Regions from separate parts of the Arthrobacter sp. NPDC058127 genome, predicted to be linked through region 2. Evidence: predicted binding sites of a transcription regulator. Region 2 holds the regulator's gene; the other holds the start of a gene.
The links. Region 2 encodes HrcA, which represses chaperone genes, less so after heat shock. Its sites were predicted from a motif close to TTNGCACTCGNNNNNNNCGAGTGCNAA; they were not measured.
Positions count from the first base shown of each region.

Region 1: the regulator HrcA is predicted to act here: its motif matches at 1,864-1,890, upstream of groES (co-chaperone GroES).

Region 1 is NZ_JBHVTT010000002.1:495,767-503,701, forward strand. Features, by position in the region: gene ACFVTG_RS05700 (shikimate 5-dehydrogenase) at 1-64, shown strand, start outside; gene ACFVTG_RS05705 (class I SAM-dependent methyltransferase) at 88-1,326, opposite strand; gene ACFVTG_RS05710 (hypothetical protein) at 1,404-1,814, shown strand; gene groES (co-chaperone GroES) at 2,039-2,335, shown strand; gene groL (chaperonin GroEL) at 2,422-4,032, shown strand; gene ACFVTG_RS05725 (acyltransferase family protein) at 4,414-6,507, shown strand; gene guaB (IMP dehydrogenase) at 6,717-7,935, shown strand, end outside.
Region 2 is NZ_JBHVTT010000001.1:207,422-215,356, reverse strand. Features, by position in the region: gene lepA (translation elongation factor 4) at 1-927, shown strand, start outside; gene hemW (radical SAM family heme chaperone HemW) at 1,006-2,235, shown strand; gene ACFVTG_RS01060 (DUF4870 domain-containing protein) at 2,276-2,689, opposite strand; gene ACFVTG_RS01055 (DUF3097 domain-containing protein) at 2,792-3,646, opposite strand; gene hrcA (heat-inducible transcriptional repressor HrcA) at 3,827-4,840, shown strand; gene dnaJ (molecular chaperone DnaJ) at 4,909-6,039, shown strand; gene ACFVTG_RS01040 (16S rRNA (uracil(1498)-N(3))-methyltransferase) at 6,042-6,818, shown strand; gene ACFVTG_RS01035 (GerMN domain-containing protein) at 6,832-7,848, opposite strand.

The DNA.
Region 1 (7,935 bases), on a different contig from region 2:
CACGGGCATCACGCCCACGCCGGAGCAGGTGGCCGCTGCCGAGGAGTTCACCCGCGCCCAATAGGGCACCACGGCCCAGAGACCAGCTCAGGCAGCCGCTACCGGCTCCACCACAACAGCCACCTTTTCCTCGCCGATCCTGGTGAGGACCAGGGTGGCTGTTTTGTTGCCGCGGCCTTTTGCCGAGCCCTTTCCAGCCGGCAGCAACTGTTTGCGCAGTTCCTCAGGGGTGACGGAGGTGCCGCGCTTCTTGATGTCCAGGACCCCGACGCCGTTGGCCTTCACCCACGCTTTGAGGGCCTTGATGTTCAACGGCATGACTTCCAGGACTTTGTAGGCGCGGGCGAACGGTGTCTCAACCAGTTCCGGAGCGCAGATATAGGCGATGTGTTGGTCCACCAAGTGGCCGCCGAGCCGGAGTGCGACATCGGCCACCAGGCCCGCACGGATCACCGCCCCGTCCGGTTCGTACAGGTATCCCTCCACGGGCCCGACGTCGGGCACCGGGCCGCCGTCGAAATCTTCGCCGCTGGTGATCTCGGCTGCGCCCTGGGGCCCGAGCACCAAGGCCGCGCGGCGGATGCCCGGACGGGCGACGTCGTTGAACCACAGCGTTACTTCCGTGACGTCCCCTCCCACCGAAACCCACTGTGCCTCGCAGTCGGCCGGAACCGATTCGTGCGGCATTCCCGGGCCCATCTTGACCCCGACGGACTTGCCGGTAGCGGCAAGCGATTCAACGAAGGACAACGGCGGCGAGAACGCCTCCGGATCCCAGATCCGTTTGGTACCCGACGACGACGTCGTGCGGCGCGCCGGATCGAGCCACACGCCGTCGACCCCGTCGAGGGACACGGACGTGGCGTCAGAGTGCACCACCGACGCATGCGGGAAAGGCATGAGGTTGATGGTGGCGCACGCTGCGGTAGTCTCATCCAGTTCCACGGCGGTGACCTTGATGTCCATGGAGGCCATCGCCATGGAGTCGGCTCCAAGCCCGCAGCCGAGGTCCGCTACGTGCTGCGTGCCCGCCTTGGCGAATCGCTCGGCGTGCCTGGCTGCCACATTGAGCCGGGTGGCCTGTTCCAGGCCCGCCTGGGTGAAGAGCATCTGCCGGGCGAATTCTCCGAACTTGGCCTCGGCCCGCGTGCGGAGCCTGGACTGGGTGAGGACGGCCGCCACGAGTGCGGGGGAGTGGCCATCTTTGCGCAGGCGCGCATTGAGGGCGAACGCTTCGCCGTCACGGTATGGTCCCAAGGATGCCAGCAGTTCCCAACCCTCCGTTGTCAGCAAGGGGGCAATCTGGTCCGGGGGTGTGTCAGCCATGGGAACTAGCCTAGTGCTCGCCCGTCATACAGTGCGGAGGGGGAGCCGGGAGCACCCGGGCGGATAGGGTTGATGCCATGGAAGACAACCCAGTACGCCAGCCTGACGACGCCAATGGTTCTCCCTTTGCCCCCGATAAACGCCCGTTCGCCGGAAATCTCTCCAAGTATGCCCGCCCCGCGCTCATCGTGGGTGCCTTGATCGCCATTGTCTGCATCGCGCTGTTGATCATTATTTTCTTCCTCGACTCCTTCAACGCTGCCACCTACTCGATGACCGGAAAGAGCGTCCAGGACGCCACGGATGAGGCCCGGGAGATCCGCGACACCTACACCGGTGCGCGCATCGGAGCGATCGTCGGGCTGGTGGTGTTCGGCGTCGTCGCGCTCGCCAGCGGCGTAGTGCTCTACCTGAACCGCGGAAACGCGCCGAAGGAAGAGTACGACGACGGTGAGGACGTTGACTTCGACGACCTCGCCGGGCAATGAGCTACTTGAGCCGGAAGCGGCTCTTGGGACGTTCACCCGTGACGGAATTCTGGCACTCGCCTTGACCGAGTGCTAATGCTTACATAGAGTCTTGATTAGCACTCTCCCTAGGCGGGTGCTAATCATGCCGCCAGGCACTTACCGGCACCGCGACGACGGTAAGCACGCCACGGCACCCCTGGTTTGATAGTCCATGTACTACCTCACGTAAAGGAGAGATCCGAGTGTCGGTCTCCATTAAGCCTCTCGAGGATCGCATTGTTGTCCGCCCGCTCGAAGCAGAGCAGACCACGGCTTCCGGCCTGGTCATCCCGGACACTGCACAGGAAAAGCCGCAGGAAGGCGAAGTTGTTGCAGTTGGCCCCGGCCGCTTCGATGACAACGGCAACCGCGTCCCCGTCGACGTAACCGTCGGCGACGTCGTCATCTACTCCAAGTACGGCGGAACTGAAGTCAAGACCGGCGGCAACGAATACCTCGTTCTGTCCGCCCGCGACGTTCTGGCGATCGTCGTTAAGTAATTCCCTGGATCCCGCATCGCAGATCGAGTCGGACTTCTTCCGGTCGAATCAGCGGTGCGGGTTTTCCGTCTTGAAAGGACACAACCATGGCAAAGCAGCTTGCGTTTAACGACGCTGCCCGTCGCTCGCTCGAAGCAGGCATTGACAAGCTCGCCAACACCGTCAAGGTCACCCTTGGCCCGCGTGGCCGCAACGTCGTTCTGGACAAGAAGTGGGGCGCTCCCACCATCACCAACGACGGCGTGACGATCGCCCGCGAAGTCGAACTCGACGACCCGTATGAGAACCTTGGCGCGCAGCTGGCCAAGGAAGTCGCCACCAAGACCAATGACGTCGCTGGCGACGGCACCACCACGGCCACCGTGCTGGCACAGGCACTCGTCAAGGAAGGCCTGCGCAACGTTGCCGCCGGAGCCGCCCCTGGCGAAATCAAGCGCGGTATCGAGGTTTCCGTCCAGGCCGTGGCTGCCCGCCTCCTGGAGAACGCCCGCGAAGTAGAAGGCACCCAGGTTGCCAGCGTTGCCGCGATCTCCGCCCAGAGCGATGAGGTTGGCGAGCTTCTCGCCGAGGCGTTCGGCAAGGTCGGCAAGGATGGCGTCATCACCATCGAAGAGTCCTCCACCACGCAGACCGAACTGGTCCTCACCGAGGGCATGCAGTTCGACAAGGGCTACCTGTCCCCGTACTTCGTCACTGACGCGGAACGCCAGGAAGCCGTTCTGGAAGACGCGCTCATCCTGATCAACCAGGGCAAGATCTCCTCGCTGCAGGAATTCCTGCCGCTCCTTGAGAAGGCCCTGCAGGCTGCCAAGCCGCTCTTCATCATCGCTGAGGACATCGACGGCGAGGCACTGTCCACGCTGATCGTGAACCGTATCCGTGGCACCCTGAACGTCGTTGCCGTCAAGGCCCCGGGCTTCGGCGACCGCCGCAAGGCCATGCTGCAGGACATTGCCACACTGACCGGCGCACAGGTTGTCTCCCCGGAGCTCGGCCTGTCCCTGGACCAGGTTGGCCTCGAGGTCCTCGGCAGTGCCCGCCGGATCACCGTCACCAAGGACAACACCACCATCGTTGACGGCGCTGGCACGCCCGAGGACGTCGCAGCACGCGTCGCCCAGATCCGCGCCGAGCTGACCCGCACCGACTCCGACTGGGACCGGGAAAAGCTGCAGGAAAGGCTGGCAAAGCTGGCCGGCGGCATCGGCGTCATCAAGGTCGGCGCAGCCACCGAAGTCGAGCTCAAGGAAAAGAAGCACCGCATCGAGGACGCAGTGTCCTCCACGCGTGCGGCCCTTGAGGAAGGCATCGTCTCCGGCGGTGGATCCGCCCTCATCCACGCGCTCAAGGCACTGGACGAGGACGCCGCAGTCAAGGCCCTGGAAGGTGACGCGGCTGCCGCCGTCGGCATCGTCCGCCGCGCCCTGACCCAGCCTCTTCGCTGGATCGCCCAGAACGCCGGCTTCGACGGCTACGTCGTCGTCGCCAAGGTTGCCGAGCTGGAAGACAACCACGGATTCAACGCGAAGTCCGGCGTGTACGAGGACCTGATCGCCGCTGGCGTGATCGACCCCGTCAAGGTCACCCGCTCCGCGCTCCAGAACGCCGCGTCCATCGCAGCCCTGGTTCTCACCACCGAGACCCTGGTTGTCGAGAAGCCGGCCGAGGAAGACGAGCACGCAGGCCACAGCCACTAGTCCCCACCGCCTCCCTAGCCTTGCTTCGCTTCGGCCAGGGAACCCGGGCGGCGTGGGCCCAGACCGCCTCCCTAGCCTTGCTTCGCTTCGGCCAGGGAACCCGGGCGGCGTGGGCCCAGACCGCCTCCCTAGCCTCGCTTCGCTTCGGCCAGGGAACCCGGGCGGCGTGGGCCCAGCTGCGTGAAAGAAGGCCCGGTCCCCCTCAGGGGGCCGGGCCTCTTGCATGTACGCCCCTGACCACTTTCGCTCCCGAATACGAGCCCACAGTTGGCACTCGGCATTCGTCCTGTGAACGTCCAGCCGGGCATGACCTAATTGAGTGATGGATGCTTCTCGGATGGATTTCCGATTCGCATTGAACATTACGAATCAGTAAGATTTATGGTTCGATCTAGGTCATTGAGGGGCATTGTGGTGTCAACTGCGCAAGCGACGGCTACAACCAAGGAGCAGCGTCGTTCCAGTGACACAGGGCGAAAGTCGAAGTTTCGGCCCGAAATTCAAGGCCTTCGCTCCCTTGCAGTGCTCATGGTGGTTACGTACCACGTGTGGTTCGGCAGGGTTTCCGGCGGTGTAGATGTCTTCCTTCTGGTCTCCGCCTTCTTGATGACATTGCAGTTCACAAACCGTTATGCGCACCACCGGCCCATGGATCTGCTGAGGCACTGGCTTCACCTGTTCCGGCGGCTGCTTCCGGCCACTGTCGTGGTTCTCCTGGGTACCTTGGCTGCCATCTTCTTGGTACTCCCCAAGACCCGTTGGGCAGCTTTGGTTGACCAGGTCTGGGCGTCCCTTTTCTACGTCCAGAACTGGCTGCTCCAACGGGAGGCCGTCAACTACTACGCCGCCGACCGCAGCCAGGCGAGTCCGCTGCAGCATTTCTGGTCCCTTTCGATTCAAGGCCAGGTCTTCATCCTTTGGCCGGTCATTTTCGCGCTCGTCGCCTTGGTCTGCAGAAAGTATGGCCTTCGTTACAGGGTTGCCCTGACCTATGTGTTCGGGCTGATCTTCCTGGTGTCGCTCACCTACTCGATCATTGCCACGGCGTCGAACCAAACGACTGCCTACTTTGATACCTTCGCCAGGCTGTGGGAGTTCGCCCTCGGAACGCTGGCCGCCCTTGTATTGCCGGTGCTGAAGATTTCGAAGACCGTGCGCGTGGTGATGGGGTGGGCCGGCGTTGTCGCCATGCTGAGCTGCGGGATTGTGCTTCAGGTCCAGACGGCGTTCCCGGGCTTCGTGGCCCTCTGGCCCACCTTGGCAGCGGCCTGCGTTATTGCCGCAGGCCAGACCGGTAGCCGTTTCGGAGTGGACCGGATCCTGAGCTCCAGGCCTCTTGTCCGTCTGGGCGACAACTCCTACGCGCTGTACCTGTGGCATTGGCCGTTGCTGGTCATCTCCCTCATCTGGACTGGAAAAGACCACGCCGGCTGGCTCTCCGGGACAGTCATCATTGCAACCGCCCTGGTTTTGGCCTTCCTGACTACCAAATTCGTCGAGAAGCCGTTCAGGGAATGGAAGTGGCCGGAAGTAAACCGCCGACGTGCCGCCGTCGCGATCGTCGCCTGCCTCACGATCGCGATAGTGCCGTTGCTCGGTTTCAATGTGCAGCAGGCAGTGACCGCCAAAATCGCCATGGACCAAGCACAAAAGGACAACCCTGGAGCTGCTGCGTTGGTGCCGGGCTACGTCAACGAAGTGGGTGCGAACGCGGTTCTGCTTCCCACCGCGGAAAAGCTGGCCCAGGACTGGATGCACTTGCCCAGCCAATGCACAGGAGACCTGAAGCCCGCCTCGAAGATCCTTCAAGGGGCGTGCGGCCAGAACAATCAGTCCGCTGATGCTGCCCGCACCATCCTGGTTCTGGGTGACTCGCATGCGGAGCAGTGGATGGCTGCGGTGGCCCCCATGGCGGATCAGGAGCAATGGCGCCTGTATCACTTGTTGCTCGGCGCTTGTCCTTTCACCGTGGATACATCCGGCCTGGACGCGCAATGCAAGACCTTCGATGACGCAGTTGTCCAGCAAATCGATGAGCATCCGCCGAGTGCTGTGTTCCTCGTGGGGACGGCGGCATCGCCCTCGTCGCCCGATGAACAGCTGACGGTTGGCTTTGAAGACACGGTGAAGATGCTCACAGGGAAGGGCATCAACGTCATCGCCGTGCGTGACAACCCGAGATTCGACTTCAATATGGCTGATTGCGTCGCGGTCAAAGGACAACACAGCCCCGATTGCAACCCCGGCGAGGCCCAGCTGCTTGCGGCCCAAAACCCGCTCGCGTCCCTTCAAGGCAAGTATCCAGGCTTGTCCATATTGGACATGACCGATCTGATTTGCAACGGCGGCGAATGCCCTGGGGTTGTGGGGAACACCTTCGTCTATTTGGACAACAACCACCTCTCGAAGACTTATGTTGAGAGCATGGCGCCCATGTTCAAGGAAAGGTGGCTGGCCGCCACCGGGTGGAGCTGACTGGGCCGGCTAGGCGGTCGGCCAGCTCGACGACGGAAGGCCCCGGGTGCCGTTGCTCACATTGCCCTCGCGGAATATGGGGATCGGCGGCGAGGTTCTACTATTTATTCAGAACCTTTGTGCACAGGCCAGTCCCGTAATGACGGGCTGGTCATCAGCTGCAACCCCTACCAGAGCAACCCCCAAGAACCAAGGTAAGAGGCGCACTCATGACCCAGCCCGAACACGATCCCTTTGGCTTTGTTGGCCTGACCTATGACGACGTCCTGCTGCTGCCGGGCCACACCAACGTCATTCCGTCCGAAGCTGACACCTCCTCCCGGATCTCCAAGCGAATTTCGGTCCAGACGCCGCTGCTGTCTGCCGCCATGGACACCGTCACCGAGTCCCGCATGGCCATCGCCATGGCCCGCCAGGGCGGTCTTGGCGTCATTCACCGCAACTTGTCCATCGAAGACCAGGCCGACCACGTCGACCGCGTCAAGCGCTCCGAGTCCGGGATGATCACCAACCCGCTGACCATCCACCCTGAAGCCACCATTCAGGAACTGGACGAACTGTGTTCGCGCTACCGGGTTTCGGGCCTTCCTGTCATCGACCCCGATGGCCGGTTGCTGGGCATTGTCACCAACCGCGACACCCGCTTCGTGCCGGAGTCCGACTTCCCGCTGCGGCTGGTCAGCGACGTCATGACCAAGATGCCGCTCATCACGGGGCACGTCGGCATCAGCCGCGAAGAGGCCTCGCACAAGCTGGCCACCAACAAGATCGAGAAGCTGCCCCTCGTTGACGAGCAGGGACGCCTCAAGGGCCTGATCACCACCAAGGACTTCACCAAGGCCGAGCAGTACCCGCTCGCGACGAAGGACGAGGAAGGCCGTCTTCGCGTCGGCGCCGCCATCGGGTTCTTCGGCGATGGCTGGGAACGGGCCATGACGCTGATCGACGCAGGTGTCGACGCACTGTTCGTGGACACCGCAAACGGCCACTCGCAGGGCGTCCTGGACATGATCACGCGCCTGAAGTCCGATCCTGTTGCTGCGCACGTTGACATCATCGGTGGCCAGGCCGCCACCCGTGAAGGTGCCCAAGCACTGATCGACGCCGGTGCCGATGGCATCAAGGTGGGCGTGGGCCCGGGCTCCATTTGCACCACACGCGTCGTTGCCGGCGTGGGCGTCCCCCAGATCACGGCCATCTACGAGTCCTCGAAGGCGGCTATCCCTGCCGGTGTTCCGCTGATCGCCGACGGCGGCCTGCAGTACTCGGGCGATATCGGCAAGGCCCTCGTCGCCGGCGCCGACACCGTCATGCTCGGCTCATTGCTGGCTGGCTGCGACGAGTCGCCGGGTGAGCTGATCTTCGTGAACGGCAAGCAGTTCAAGAGCTACCGGGGGATGGGTTCCCTCGGTGCCATGCAGTCCCGTG
Region 2 (7,935 bases):
TTCTCCGGCCTGTATCCCTTGGATGGCACCGACTATCCCGTGCTCCGCGATGCCCTCGAGAAGCTGATGCTCAACGACGCAGCGCTCGTCTACGAACCCGAGACGTCTGCCGCCCTGGGCTTCGGTTTCCGTGTGGGCTTCCTCGGCCTGTTGCACCTGGAAATCACCCGTGAGCGCCTCGAACGCGAGTACAACCTCGACCTCATTTCCACCGCTCCCAACGTTGAGTACGAGGTCACGCTGGAGGACAAGCGGGTTATCCACGTCACCAACCCCAGCGAGTACCCCACGGGCAAGATCGCCGAGGTCCGCGAGCCGATGGTGTCGGCCACCATCCTGGCGCCCAATGAGTTTGTGGGTGCCATCATGGAGCTCTGCCAGAGCCGCCGCGGCGTCATGGGCGGCATGGACTACCTCTCCGAAGACCGGGTGGAAATCCGCTACCGCTTGCCGCTGGCCGAAATCGTCTTCGACTTCTTCGACATCCTCAAGTCCAAGACCCGAGGCTACGGTTCGCTGGACTGGAAGGCCGACGGCGAGCAGGTCGCCGACCTGGTCAAGGTGGACATCATGCTCCAGGGTGAGCAGGTTGACGCTTTCAGCGCCATCACCCACCGTGACAAGGCCTACGCCTACGGGGTCATGATGACTGGCAAGCTGCGCGAGCTCATTCCCCGCCAGCAGTTCGAGGTGCCCATCCAGGCCGCTATCGGCTCGCGGATCATTGCCCGCGAGAGCATCCGCGCCATCCGCAAGGACGTCCTTGCCAAGTGCTACGGCGGTGACATCACCCGTAAGCGCAAACTTCTGGAAAAGCAGAAGGAAGGCAAGAAGCGCATGAAGATGGTGGGCCGCGTGGAAGTTCCACAGGAAGCGTTCATCGCCGCCCTGACCACCGACGAATCCAAGGACAAGGCCAAGAAGTAATGCGGCTTTTCGCCCGGAACGCTGCGGGACAGGCTCACCCTGGAGCGACGCGCACAGGACGGGCCCGGAGGGAATTCCGTGCCTAGCGTTCTTCCCCTCGGGGATCCGGCACCTGCGGACGGCCTCTTGCCTCCGCAGGTGCTCGACGGCGTCGATTCACGCAAGTTCGGACTGTACGTCCACATACCCTTCTGCGCCGTGCGTTGCGGATACTGCGATTTCAACACCTACACTGCCACCGAGCTTGGTGGCGGCGCCTCCCAGGACGCCTACGCGTCCACTGCCATTTCGGAAGTGGAGTTCGCCGTCCGGGCCATGGAAGCCTCAGGGCTGCCTCAGCGGCCCCTGAGCACAGTGTTCTTCGGCGGCGGCACACCGACCCTGCTGCCTGCTGAAGATCTCGCACGCATCCTGACGGCCGCCGTCGGGCACTGGGGACTGGAAGCGGGAGCCGAAGTCACCACTGAAGCGAATCCGGACTCCGTGACGCCGGAATCCCTCCAACTGCTCGCCGACGCCGGCTTCACCCGGATTTCCTTCGGCATGCAGTCGGCGGTCCCGCACGTGCTCAAAGTCCTGGACCGTACGCACACACCCAGCCGGGTTCCCTTGGTTGTCCAGTGGGCGCGCGACGCCGGCCTTGCCGTGAGCCTCGACCTCATCTACGGCACTCCGGGCGAGTCCATGGCTGATTGGCAAACGTCCTTGGAGACTGCTTTGTCCTACGGTCCGGACCACATCAGTGCCTACGCGCTGATCGTGGAAGAAGGCACCAAGCTCGCGGCACAGATCCGGCGCGGAGAAGTGCCCGGGATCGACGACGACGACCACGCCGCCAAGTACGAACTCGCCGATCAGCTGATCAGCGCCGCCGGGCTGGACTGGTATGAAGTCAGCAATTGGTCCCGCACACCGGAACAGGCGTGCAAACACAACCTTGCCTACTGGCGGGGGGACGATTGGTGGGGGATCGGACCCGGCGCGCATTCCCACATGGGCGGCGTCCGCTGGTGGAACGTCAAACACCCCACCGCCTATGCCAACAGGCTCGGTAGCGGGGTCTCGCCGGCCGCTGGACGCGAAACGCTCGACGCCGGAACCCGGGAAGTGGAACGCATCATGCTGGAGGCGCGCCTCGGCACCGGGCTGCAGGTCGATGCCCTCGACAAGGTGGGTCGCCACGCCGTCGCGGGCCTCATCGCGGACGGCCTGGTTGAGCCTGGAGCAGCCTTCCAAGGACGGCTGGTCCTGACACTCAAGGGCCGGCTACTCGCGGATGCCGTGGTCCGCCGGATCCTTCCGGACTAACGTCCGGCGCGGGAACCGGCACAGGGATCGCGAAGACCCGCTACTTGATCCAGCGCAGGTTGAAGCGGTAGCGGTGCGGCTGTCCGTGGTTCACGCGGATTCCGGCCGACACCGAGAAGCAGGTCACTGCGACCCAGATTCCCGTGGCAAGGACAGCGAACAGGTTTCCCACCACCGGGAGCAAGACCAGGATGTTGGCGAGCACTGCGGCAATCGTCGGGGGCAACGTGAAGTTCAGCGCCTCCTTGGATTCCTGGGCCGTGAACGGGCCACGTTCGCGGAAGATCAAGTAGATCAGGAGCGACGGCACGCAGCCGAGGATCCCTCCGAAGTGCGCCAGGGTTGCCCACTGCCGGTCTTCCGAGGCGGTCAAGGGCAGCGCGTTGGCAGGAACGCCGTGGTACTGGGACTGGCCCGAGGCGCCGTCCCGATCGTCAGGAGCGTTGTCTGCCACAGTTTCTTCCTTCGAGTATCTATCGGTGCAGTGTTGCTGTCCCAGAATACTTGCTCGGCACGCGATCAGCCGACCAACCACCGTGCCCGAGGCAGGTAATCATCAGGGAACGGTCAGGAAATCGATGACTTCCTCCACGCGACCCAGCAAAGAGGCTTCCAAATCGGCGTAGCTGTGGACGGCGCCCAGAAGCTTTTGCCACCCCAGTCCGATGTCTTCGGCCGTCTCATGCGGCCAGCCGAACGACTTCAGGATGCCGGTCTTCCAATCAGTGCCCCGCGCGACGGTCGGCCATTGCTCGATCCCCAATACTTTGGGCCGGATTGCCTGCCAGACGTCCACATAGGGGTGACCGACGATCAGGACGTTTCCCGTGGCGCCCGGCAGCGTCATGGCGTCGGCAGCAATCCGCGACTCCTTCGAATCCGGGACCAAGTGGTCCACGAGGATCCCGAGCCGTCGGCCCGGCCCGGGGGAGAACGCGGCAATGGCCGCCTTGAGATCGTCCACGCCGTGCAAGGGCTCGACGACGATGCCCTCCACCCGGAGATCGTCTCCCCACACCTTTTCCACGAGTTCGGCGTCGTGCTTGCCTTCCACCCAGATCCGGCTTGCCTTGGCGACCTGGGCCCGCTGCCCGGCGACGCGGACGGAACCTGATGCCGTCCTACCTGCTTGCGGCGCGCCCTTGGCGGCCGGGCGTGGCGCTGGCGGCAGGAGTTTCACTGCTTGGCCCTCCAGCAGGAATCCGAAGCCGAGCCGGAACGATTTGGTCTTACCCCGACGGTCCTCAAGCACCACAATGTGCATGCCTCCGGACTTCTCCACCCTGGTCACGGCCCCGACCCAACCGGACTGAACGTCCTCGAGAACCATCCCGCGTTCAACGGGCACTTCAGGCAGTTGCCGTTTGGCCGGCGAGGAGAGGTCTTGCGGGCCCCAATTGTCGTAAGACACGGTCTTCACACCACTTTGCGCTAGGGGATCGGTCACGGTCCGTGGCATGCCGCAGGACCGCGCGGGAATCATGTTCGCCGCGAGCGGTACCAATGCTAACAACGAGGTGGCTCATACTAGACTTGTTAGCACTTGGGCATGTTGAGTGCTAACTGTTGAAATGTTGATCGGAGGTGGGCAGTGAGCGAACCACGCAAGCTTGAAGTGTTGCGCGCCATCGTGGAGGACTACGTTCACTCCCGCGAGCCCGTCGGCTCCAAAGCCTTGGTCGAACGGCACCATTTGGGAGTGTCGAGCGCCACCATCCGCAATGACATGGCCCTCCTGGAAGAAGAAGGCCTCATTGCGGCGCCCCACACGAGTGCGGGCCGCATCCCTACGGACAAGGGTTACCGCTTGTTCGTCGACCGTATTTCCGAGGTCAAGCCGCTTTCGGCTGCCGAGCGCCGGGCCATCCACTCGTTGCTTGAGGGACCCGACGACGTCGAGGACATCCTTGAGCGCACCGTCCGGCTCCTCTCCCAACTGACCAACCAGGTCGCCGTCGTACAGTATCCGCACCTGAGCCGCGCGCGCGTCCGGCACATCGAGTTTGTCCTTTTGGCGCCGCGCCAGATCCTGGTGGTGTTGATCGCCGATTCGGGCAAAGTGGAACAGGGCGTTGTGCACGCAGCGGCGGACGCCACCGACGAAGAGCTCATGGCCCTGCGCGGGCGATTCCTTGGGAGTATTTCCGGCTCCCAGCTCGACCTCATGCCGCAGGTCCTGCCCTCGGTGGTTGCCTTGTGCCCGCCGGCGCTCCGGAACCTTGCCGGCGCCCTTGCCCTCGGCCTGGAAAGGCTTGCCGAGCGGAGCCGCGACGAACGCATGGTCATGGCAGGCACGGCAAACCTGGCCCGCTCCAATGTGGACTTCCCGCTGAGCATCGGTCCGGTCCTCGAAGCGCTCGAGGAGCAGGTGGTCATGTTGCGGCTGTTGTCGGACATGGCGGAGGACCCCCGGGGCGTCACGGTGAGCATCGGGCGCGAAAACCCCTATGACGGGCTCTCCGAAGCTTCCGTCGTTGCCACGGGCTACGGTCCGGGCAGCAGCGCCAAGATCGGGATTCTTGGACCCACCCGCATGGACTATCCGAACACCATGGCGGCCGTCCGTGCCGTCGCACGCTACCTTTCCCGCATTCTGGGCGGCTGACGGCTTCGGCTGGAAACCGCCGCACAAGAAACGCAGTGTAACCGTAAAACAAGGAAGAGATACCGACTTTGAGCAGCCACTATGACGTTCTGGGCGTCTCGCCGGAAGCAACCGGCGAGGAGATCAAGAAGGCCTACCGCAAGCTCGCACGAAAGCTGCACCCCGATGTGAACCCAGGTGCCGGCGCTGCCGAGGAATTCAAGGCCGTAACTCATGCTTACGAGGTCCTCTCCGACCCCCAGAAGCGCCGCGTCTACGACGCCACCGGCAACGAGAACGGGACCGACAACGGTTTCGGCGGAGGCTACGCGGGCCAGGGATTCGCCTTCCAGGACATCTTCGACACCTTCTTCGGTGGCGGAGGTGGCGGAATGCAAGGCCCCGCATCACGCATGCGCCGGGGGCAGGACGCCCTGATCAGTGTCCGCATCGACCTGCGCGAGGCCGTCTTCGGTGTCAACAAGAAGCTTGAGGTGGACACCGCTGTCATCTGTCCCACGTGCGAGGGCTCATGCTGCCGTCCGGGCACCCACCCCGAGCGCTGCGACATCTGTGGCGGCTCGGGCCAGGTCCAGCGCGCTGTGCGCTCGATTCTCGGCCAGGTCATGACGGCCGCACCGTGTGGATCGTGCGAAGGTTTCGGTTCGATCATCAAGGATCCTTGTAATGAGTGCAGCGGCCAAGGCCGTATCCGCAGCCGCCGTTCACTGACCGTCAAGGTGCCAGGCGGCGTTGCTACCGGAACCCGCATCCAGCTATCGTCGCAAGGCGAAGCAGGTCCCGCCGGCGGACCTCCCGGTGACCTCTACGTGGAGATCCGGGTCAACAGCGATTCCACCTACATACGGGAAGGCGACGACCTTCACGCAACGCTGAGCGTTCCCATGACCGCCGCGGCATTGGGTACCGAGCTTCAGCTTGATACTTTCGATGGCCCCCAGGAGATCGACGTCAAGTCCGGCACGCAATCCGGCGAAGTCATCACCCTGCGCGGGCTCGGCGTCACCCACCTCCGCGGCTACGGCAGGGGAGACCTCAAGGTGCACCTGCACGTCGAGACGCCCGGCAAGCTCGACGCCGCACAGGAAGACTTGCTACGCCAACTGGCGAAGTTGCGCGGAGAGCAGTTCACCGAAGGCAAGCTTGTGGCCAGTGGCGGTATGTTCGCGAAGCTGCGGGATAAGCTCGGTAACCTGTAGCGGTGAGCAACCCCGTATTCTTCACAGCAGCCGGAACGCTTGACGGGCTCGGCCCTGGTGACGCTTTCGTGCTCGACGGCGCCGAAGCAAGGCACGCTGTCACCGTCAAGCGCCTTGAAATCGGCGAATCGGTCGATATCGCCGACGGTGCCGGTAAACGGCTCACGGGCACCGTGACGGAATCCGGGCAGGGAACCTTGACAGTCCTTGCCTCCACCGTCCAGGAGGAGCACCAGCCGACAGTGCGGCTCGTGTTGGTCCAGGCCCTCGCGAAAGGCGACCGGGACGAGCTTGCCGTCGAAACGGCAACGGAACTCGGGATCGACGCCGTCGTGCCCTGGCAAGCGGAACGTTCCATCGTCCGTTGGAAGGGTGACCGGGCTGCCAAAGCCCACGCCAAATGGCAATCCGTCGCCACAGCAGCCGCCAAGCAGGCGCGGCGCGCGTGGATTCCCGAGGTGCGTGCCGCCGTCGACGGCTCGGGCTTGGCCGCGGCCGTTGCCGCGGCCGATCTGGCGATCATCCTGCACGAGGACGCGAAACGCCCGTTGCGTGAGGTTCTGGAGAAGTGGCAGGGCGAGGCTTCTAACGCGGATGCCGGAGATGGACTGGAAGTCCTGCTCATCGTCGGCCCCGAGGGTGGCATTTCACCGCGCGAAGTGACCAAGCTCAGCGACGTCGGTGCCGTCACCGCACTCTTGGGCCACCACGTGCTTCGCTCGTCGACGGCGGGCCCCGCCGCCGTCGTGCTGGCCAGCGACATTCTGGGGCGCTGGTAGGAAGCCTGCCGGATCAGCGAACGTTGAACGAACGGGTATCCGTCGCGACGTCGGCGCCATCGGGGCCAACCAAGGAAACCCGCAATTCATAGCGGCCCGCTCCGAGCCCCACGGTGAGGCTGAATACCCCGCCTTGTCCCGGGACGGTCGACGCGGTTGTCTGCCCGGCAAGGTAGGACGACTTGTCGCCATTTGAGTTCTCGCGGAGGATCTGCCAATGCAGTTTCTTCGAGGGGTCCGTGCTTCGCCCGTTGAACTTGACCGGACCGGCAGGCAAGGTCAAATCCTCCTGCGGGTCAATGATCCACACAGGTGCCACCATGGTTGCGTCGCGGACCATGGGATCGCCCAGTTTGACTTGTCCGAATGCCATGTAGTCCGTGTGCCCGTCCACCAAGATGGTCACTTTGATCTGCTGTCCGGCATCGATCAGGCCGGAGCTCGCGGCCGCAGCGGTCGCGGTGTAGACGAGTTGCTGGACGGCCCGCTGAGCCATCCCGGCATCGAGATTGGAATTGAACGCGTCGCGGGATACGTCCACCGTGACCACGTTCTTACCGGAAATCGAGGTCGCCAGGCTGCCCGGATTCTGCCACGGCGTGAAGAAATCGTGATCCAACGGCTTCTGGGACATCATGATCCGCAAGGCCGTGGTGATGGGGTTCTCGTTGCCCGGGTTGTCACGGAATTCGCGGTACAGGAAGGTGTCAGTGTCGCTTCGACCGATCCAATACACGGGGATCTTGTTTGAGGCCTGGGTTGTTTCGAGCGGAGCATTGCTGTCCGGGGCCACCTGCAGGGCGGCTGTCGGGGTGGGAACCGGCGTCGTGGATCCCTGTCCCGTGCGATCGGCAATGCAACCCGACAGGAACAAGGCAGCCGTCAAGGCGGTCGCAAGCATGGCGGAACTTTTCCGGATGCGTGTGCCGTGTGAAATGCCGGCTGGCCTGGTGATGGTGGATTCCTGCTCGTGTTCGGCCGCTGTGGTGCGGGTGGAGTCGTGCGCCCGGGTGGCCGGGTACAAGGGCATTTTTGCCCATGAATCAGCTTGTCATAGTCCCGCGGGCGTCGGCTGGCGTTTCGATACTCAGGCGGCGAACTGCAATGCGATTGATAC